Regions from separate parts of the Methylomarinum vadi genome, predicted to be linked through region 2. Evidence: predicted binding sites of a transcription regulator. Region 2 holds the regulator's gene; the other holds the start of a gene.
What was found. Region 2 encodes HrcA, which represses chaperone genes, less so after heat shock. Its sites were predicted from a motif close to TNTTAGCACTCNNNNNNNNNGAGTGCTAANA; they were not measured.

Region 1 (3,420 bases), 710 kb from region 2:
GTTGGCCGGCAGTTTTTATTTGTTGGTCAACAATGCCCGCCAACTGACCGGTAATTTGGAGGCCAGCAACCAGGTTTCCATCTTCTTGAAAAACAGTGTTTCCGATGCGGAGGGACGTAAGTTGGCGGAAAAGCTCGGCGAAAACGCATCCATTGAAGACGTCAAGGTGATTACCAAATCACAGGCGATGGACGAGTTCAGAGCCTACAGCGGTTTCGGCGATGCCCTGAATGCGCTCGACAGCAACCCCTTGCCGGCGGTGATCCAGGTATTGCCGAAAAATACGCTAAAGGACGATGCGGATCTGGAAAAATTGATTGCGGCATTCCAGCGCTATCCGCAGGTGGATTTCGTGCAAATGGACATGCAGTGGGTCAAGCGGCTGCAAAGCATCATGCAATTGGCGGGACGGGGGGTGACTCTGTTAAATACGTTGCTGGCGATTGCCGTGATTTTTATCACCGGCAACACCATCCGCCTGGAATTGCAAAATCGCCGCGAAGAAGTGCTGATCGCCAAGTTGGTGGGCGCGACCCATGCCTTTGTACAAAGGCCGTTCGTTTACACCGGTCTGTGGCTGGGCTTTTTTGCCGGCGTGACTGCTTGGTTGATCATCACGATCATGGTATTGGTATTGCAAGGCCCATTGGAGAGATTGTCCTTGTTATATGATGGCAGTTTTCATATTCTCTATTTGAATTTCACCGAAACATTCTTGTTGCTTTTTTTCTCTTCTTTTTCCGGCGCGTTAGGCGCGTGGCTCGTTCTGCATTCCCAGCTTCGGCAAATAAAGCCGCAATAATTATTTTATTCGGGAACTTGTCATTAAGTTAGTTTGTAGCCTGGATGCAGCGTAGCGAAATCCGGGAATGGCGTGATTTACAGATCCCGCATTCCGCGATGCTTCATGCGGCCTATTTTGTTCAGATAGTTGAATTGGCTGAATTTGTTGTAAGAGAGAGTATTTCCGGCATCAAGAGAGCCAAGATAAATACTTCGAGCCATCAGGAAATAAGTGGCTTGACCACAGAAAGAGCCCTTTGAGGGCGTAACCCAAAAAACCTCCGGCTATCCGGAGGTAACTTAATATATTTTATTCGGGAACTTGTCATTGGATTAGCACTCAGAACGTTGGAGTGCTAAAATTTAGAAAATTGAAAATACCCCTCGCACAGCTGATTTCGATCGTTTATTAAAAAAGTCCTCTTTCCGGGAAAAGGGCAAAATGAATCAGATGCGCGAACACTAATTAATTAAGAGGTGAATATGAGTAATGCATTAGCTTTACCAGTCAACTTATCTGCCGGAACGTTCGATGCCTATTTGAACGCCATCAGCCAAATTCCGCAACTGACTTCCGAGCAGGAACGCGAGCTTGCGCTGCGTTACAGAGACATGGGCGATCTGGAAGCCGCTCGCCAGCTGGTATTGTCCAATTTGCGTTTTGTCGCTCATGTTGCCAGGGGGTACAGCGGTTACGGTCTGCCGATGGCCGACATCATGCAGGAAGGCAACGTCGGCTTGATGAAAGCGGTCAAACGTTTCGATCCCGACATGGGGGTGCGTCTGGTTTCTTTTGCCGTTCATTGGATCAAGGCAGAAATCCACGAATATGTCATAAAAAATTGGCGTATCGTCAAGGTTGCCACGACCAAGGCGCAACGCAAATTGTTTTTTAATCTGCGTAAATCGAAGCCAAACCTGGACTGGCTGTCTAAAAACGATGCCGAGGCGATCGCCGAAAACCTGGATGTCGATATCAGCACCGTCTATGAAATGGAAAAACGGCTGGATGGTCGGGACATGGCATTCGATCTAACAAATGATGATTCAGCCGAAGACAACAATTCCGCGCCGGTCAATTATTTGGAGCAACAGGGCGCCGACCCGGCTTTGGTGCTGGAAAACGCTGACTGGAAAGATCATAAGGAAGAGTTGTTGATTTCAGCGATGGCTGAACTTGATGAACGTAGCCAGGATATCTTGACCAGCCGTTGGTTGGCCGATGAGAAAGCGACGCTACACGAGCTGGCCGAGCGTTATAATGTATCCGCCGAGCGCATCAGGCAGCTGGAAAAAAACGCCATGAAAAAGCTGAAAGCCGCGGTAGTGCTGGAAGCATAATTTTTTCAAAAAAGGCTTGGCAAAACAAAAAGCCCTGGTATAATACTCAGGATCTGCCGAGGTGGTGAAACTGGTAGACACGCTGGATTCAAAATCCAGTTCCTTCGGGAGTGCCGGTTCGATTCCGGCCCTCGGTACCAGATAAAGATAAGGGGTTGTGAGAAATCACAACCCCTTTTTTTATACCTAAAAATTTTTGCACAATCTCTATAGTCATCAATGGCAATTGGCGGATTACCTCAAGGTCGAGAGCGAAGACGTCGTGTTGGTCGATTACTTGGATGACCAATTAGAGCTTACCCAAGACGCACATTCGAAACCTACCGCACTCCCGCTTCGGCGAAACCTTGCGCGAAGATATATTGCGGGCGCTTTCCTTATCCGATACCTCCAAGCATTTTGGCTTGACCCGCAGTTCGTAGCCTGGTTGCGGCGTAGCGGAATCCGGGAATGTCGTGGTTCCCAGATCCCGCATTTCGTAATGCTTCATGCGCGGGCTACAAGGGTTGCCCGTAAAATGAGTCCTTTGGGCCTTAACCCAAGAAACCTCAGGCTATGTCGGAGATAGCTTGATTCGATTTAAGTTTCATATAAGACTTCTAATTTATACTTAGCGAGTAAGATAATGCTTACATTTTGTGTGTAAGGACTTTAGCGCGTACAACGTGTTGATTACAATATGGCTTAATGATCTTAATGAGTTGAGAATTGCGTAATGAATCAACTTTTTTAGGGGATTATAAGCATAAATTGAGAAATAGTTCTCTGAACAGGGAAAGGCTGTAACTAAATGTTTTACTTAAATAAATTATTGCATACTACGTCACAACTTTATGGGCATTTCTCATTAAACTTTCACCCAACAGGAGCGGCAAGGCATTTAAACAAGCCGTTAACCTGGCCTGAGAAGGCAAGTTGATCTGAAAAGAGCAAACTCATCGAAAGGTGAGGACGCAAAGTTTCCAGTCTAACGGAGTTTTTCCTATGACAGTGGGATTGCCAGATCAAACGATGCAAAATGCATCGCTTGATTTATTATCGCCACCTCTGGGATCTCCTTCGGACTTAAATTTGATAATTTTGGAGTTAGAGTCATGAAATCAAAAAATATCCGAAGAAGCCTAAATCGTTCAAAACAAGTTTTAAAAACGGGAGTGGCGGTTTGTCTCGCAAGTGTTTCTTGCGTGACAGCCGTAAATGCTGCTCCCGAAAAGCCTTGGAAAACCGGACAAATTTTGGTTAAACCAAGGGCAGGGTTGCCAGCGAATGAATTCAAAAATATCCTCAAAAGAAGTA
Region 2 (3,420 bases):
CTATTGTCCTCGTTTGACTTTTGCGGCAAGCTCGATCTTTGGAGGAGGCATTATGTATCGGGTCATAATCTTATTGTTTATAAGTGCAATCGCATCGGCCGAACAACGCATCGAAATCGGTCGCTTTTCCGCGGGAGATTTGTCGGGATGGGAAAACAAAAGTTTCGCGGGAGAGACGCATTACCAACTGGCGGAGTTGGATGGTCGTTTGGTGTTAAAGGCGGAAAGCCGGGCCGCGGCTTCCGGGTTGTATAAGAAACAGCGTATCGATCTACTGGAGACGCCCTACCTGAATTGGTCTTGGCGCATAGACGAACGACTTGCCAAACTGAACGAACGGGAAAAATCCGGCGATGATTATGCCGTGCGGGTTTATGTCGTCGTGAGTGGCGGTTGGGCTTTTTGGCGAACCAGGGCGATCAACTATGTCTGGTCGGCCAGCCAGGAGAAAGGAAGTGTGTGGCCGAACGCCTTTGCCGGCGATCATGCGATGATGATCGCATTGCGCGACCGAGACGACGAATTGGCGACCTGGTATCGGGAAAAACGCAATGTGCTGGAGGACTTGAAGCAACAGTTCGGCGGAAACATCCGGTATATCGATGCCGTGGCGATCATGACCGATACCGATAACGGCGGTGGACAGGCGGAAAGTTATTACGGCGATATTTTTTTCAGTCGCAACTGACAGCGAAAGATTACATAGCGATCTGTAAGTTTATTGACAAGATTTTGCGATATTGATAGCTTCTGCAATTAGCACTCTGTTGGGTGGAGTGCTAATTGGACAAAATCAGGTGTCAATGTGAAATATGGCCATAGTTTAAACGACAGGTCGCTGCATTTGTTAAAGGCGTTGGTCGAACGCTATATACAAGACGGCCAGCCGGTAGGGTCGCGGGTATTGTCGAAAGATTCCGACTTGAAGCTCAGTCCCGCGACGATCCGCAATGTCATGGCGGACCTCGAGGATATGGGATTGATTCATTCCCCGCATACTTCGGCCGGCCGGGTGCCTACCGTCCGTGGTTACCGGTTGTTTGTCGACTCCCTGTTGACGGTCAGGCCGTTAGAGTCGCGGTTGTTGGATTACTTGGCCGAAGGGCTCGAAAATAACTGCGAAGAGGCGGCCGTGTTGTTGGAAAAAGCCTCGAAATTATTGTCCGATGCGACCCGCATGGCGGGGATCGTCACCTTGCCCCGGCGCGAAGTCGTCAGCCTGAATCATATCGAGTTTTTATCGTTATCCCATAATCGGATCCTAGTCATTTTTGTCACCAACGGCCAGGAAGTCCATAACAAAATCATTCATACCGACCGCGCGTTCGGCGCCTCCGAATTGCAGCAGGCGGCCAATTACCTGAATTCCGTTTATGCGGGCAAAAGCGTCGCTTCGGTGCGGGAGTCGTTAATTCAGGAATTGGAACAAGATCAAAAAAAATTGAATCAGGGCATGATAGATGCGGTTGCCATGGCCAGGCAGGCCTTCGAGCAAAAGCCGCGGGAAGATTATGTGCTGAGCGGGCAGACCAATTTGATGGAATTTTCCGAGCTGTCGAATATGGAGCGACTCCGGCAATTGTTCGATGCCTTCAATCAAAAACGCGGCGTTATTCATTTGCTGGATAAATGCCAGGCGGCCAATGGCGTGCAGATTTTTATCGGCGAGGAATCCGGCTATGAGGCCTTCGACCACTGTAGTCTGGTGACTTCCTCTTATACCGTCAACGATGAAGTGGTTGGGGTATTAGGGGTGATAGGGCCAACCCGCATGGCTTATGAAAAAGTGATTCCGTTTGTCGACATGACGGCAAAATTATTAAGTGCGGCCTTGAATCCTAAATGAAAACCCCCATCTTAACTAACACAAAAAATTTCAACATTCGGGAGTGATAAATGAGTAACGAGCAGGATAAGCCTGAAATTCAAGAACCTAAGCCAGACAACGAACTGGGCGAAGAAGTGCTTGAACAAGCCGGTGAAAATGACGAGGCGCCAGAAAGCGAGGCGGCGCCGGAAGTCGTGGAGCAACCGGAGCTGACCGTTGAAGAATTGCAAAAGCAACTGGCCGCGGCGGAAAAAAAGGCCGCCGAGAATTGGGAAAAAATGGTGCGCATGCAGGCGGAAATGGAAAATTTGAAACGCCGGACTCGCATCGATCTTGAAAACGCGCATAAATTCGCCTTGGAAAAGTTCGCCAAGGAGTTGTTGACTGTGATGGATAGTTTGGAGCTCGGTATTCAGGCGGCCAACGGAGACAGTCCGGAAGTGGTCAAGCTACGCGAAGGCAGCGAATTAACCTTGAAACAATTCGAAGCGGTCTTCGCAAAATTCAATATCGAAGTGATCGATCCTGTCGGGCAACCGTTCGATCCCGAAAAGCACCAGGCGATGAGCATGATGCCGTCTGCCGATGCCGAACCGAATACGGTGCTGAATGTTTTGCAAAAAGGCTATCTGCTGAACGGCCGTTTGATTCGTCCGGCCATGGTAGTGGTCTCCAAGGCGGAAGACAAACCGTCCGGCGAGACAAAAATTGATGAGCAGGCTTGAATTTAAAGCATTTAGCCGCATATCAGTATTAATTTTAAATTACTAAGTTAATCAAGTCTGGAGAATTCAATGGGTAAGATAATTGGAATTGATTTGGGCACCACAAACTCATGTGTTGCCATTCTGGAGCATGGGACCGCGCGCGTCATCGAAAACAGCGAAGGTGCCCGTACGACACCTTCGATCATTGCCTTTACCGGCGATAACGAAGTGTTGGTGGGCCAGTCGGCGAAGCGTCAGGCGGTAACCAACCCCGATAACACCTTGTTCGCCATTAAGCGTTTGATCGGTCGCCGTTTTAAGGACGAGGCCGTGCAAAAGGACATCAAGATGGTGCCTTATAAAATCGTCGAGGCGGAAAATGGCGATGCCTGGGTTGAATGCCACGGCAAAAAAATGGCGGCGCCGGAAGTGTCCGCCCGCGTGCTGATGAAACTGAAAAAAGACGCCGAAGCCTATTTGGGCGAGGAAGTCAAAGAAGCGGTCATCACGGTGCCGGCTTATTTCAACGACTCGCAACGCCAGGCAACCAAAGATGCCGGGCGCATCGCCGGTTTGGATGTCAAACGGATCATCAACGAGCCGACTGCGGCGGCGTTGGCCTTCGGTATGGACAAACCGAAAGGCGACTCGACTATCGCGGTTTATGATCTGGGCGGCGGTACCTTCGATATTTCCATCATCGAAATCGCCGAAATCGAAGGCGAGCACCAATTCGAAGTATTGGCGACCAATGGCGATACCTTCTTGGGCGGCGAGGACTTCGACCTGCGTATCATCGATTATTTGGCGGAAGAATTCAAAAAGGAAAACGGCATCGACCTGCATAACGACCCATTGGCGTTGCAGCGTTTGAAAGAAGCGGCG

Region 1: a site for HrcA is predicted at 1,115-1,145, ahead of rpoH (RNA polymerase sigma factor RpoH). Genes of this name have one in related genera too.

What each region holds. Positions count from the first base shown of each region.
Region 1 covers NZ_JPON01000001.1:1,216,286-1,219,705, reverse strand. Annotated here, with positions in the region: gene ftsX (permease-like cell division protein FtsX) at 1-802, shown strand, start outside; gene EP25_RS0106160 (hypothetical protein) at 847-1,044, shown strand; gene rpoH (RNA polymerase sigma factor RpoH) at 1,267-2,124, shown strand; tRNA gene EP25_RS0106150 (tRNA-Leu) at 2,180-2,264, shown strand; cyclic di-GMP riboswitch class I at 3,043-3,128, shown strand; gene EP25_RS0106140 (S8 family serine peptidase) at 3,219-3,420, shown strand, end outside.
Region 2 covers NZ_JPON01000001.1:1,926,495-1,929,914, reverse strand. Annotated here, with positions in the region: gene EP25_RS0109715 (DUF3047 domain-containing protein) at 53-688, shown strand; gene hrcA (heat-inducible transcriptional repressor HrcA) at 806-1,846, shown strand; gene grpE (nucleotide exchange factor GrpE) at 1,897-2,553, shown strand; gene dnaK (molecular chaperone DnaK) at 2,623-3,420, shown strand, end outside.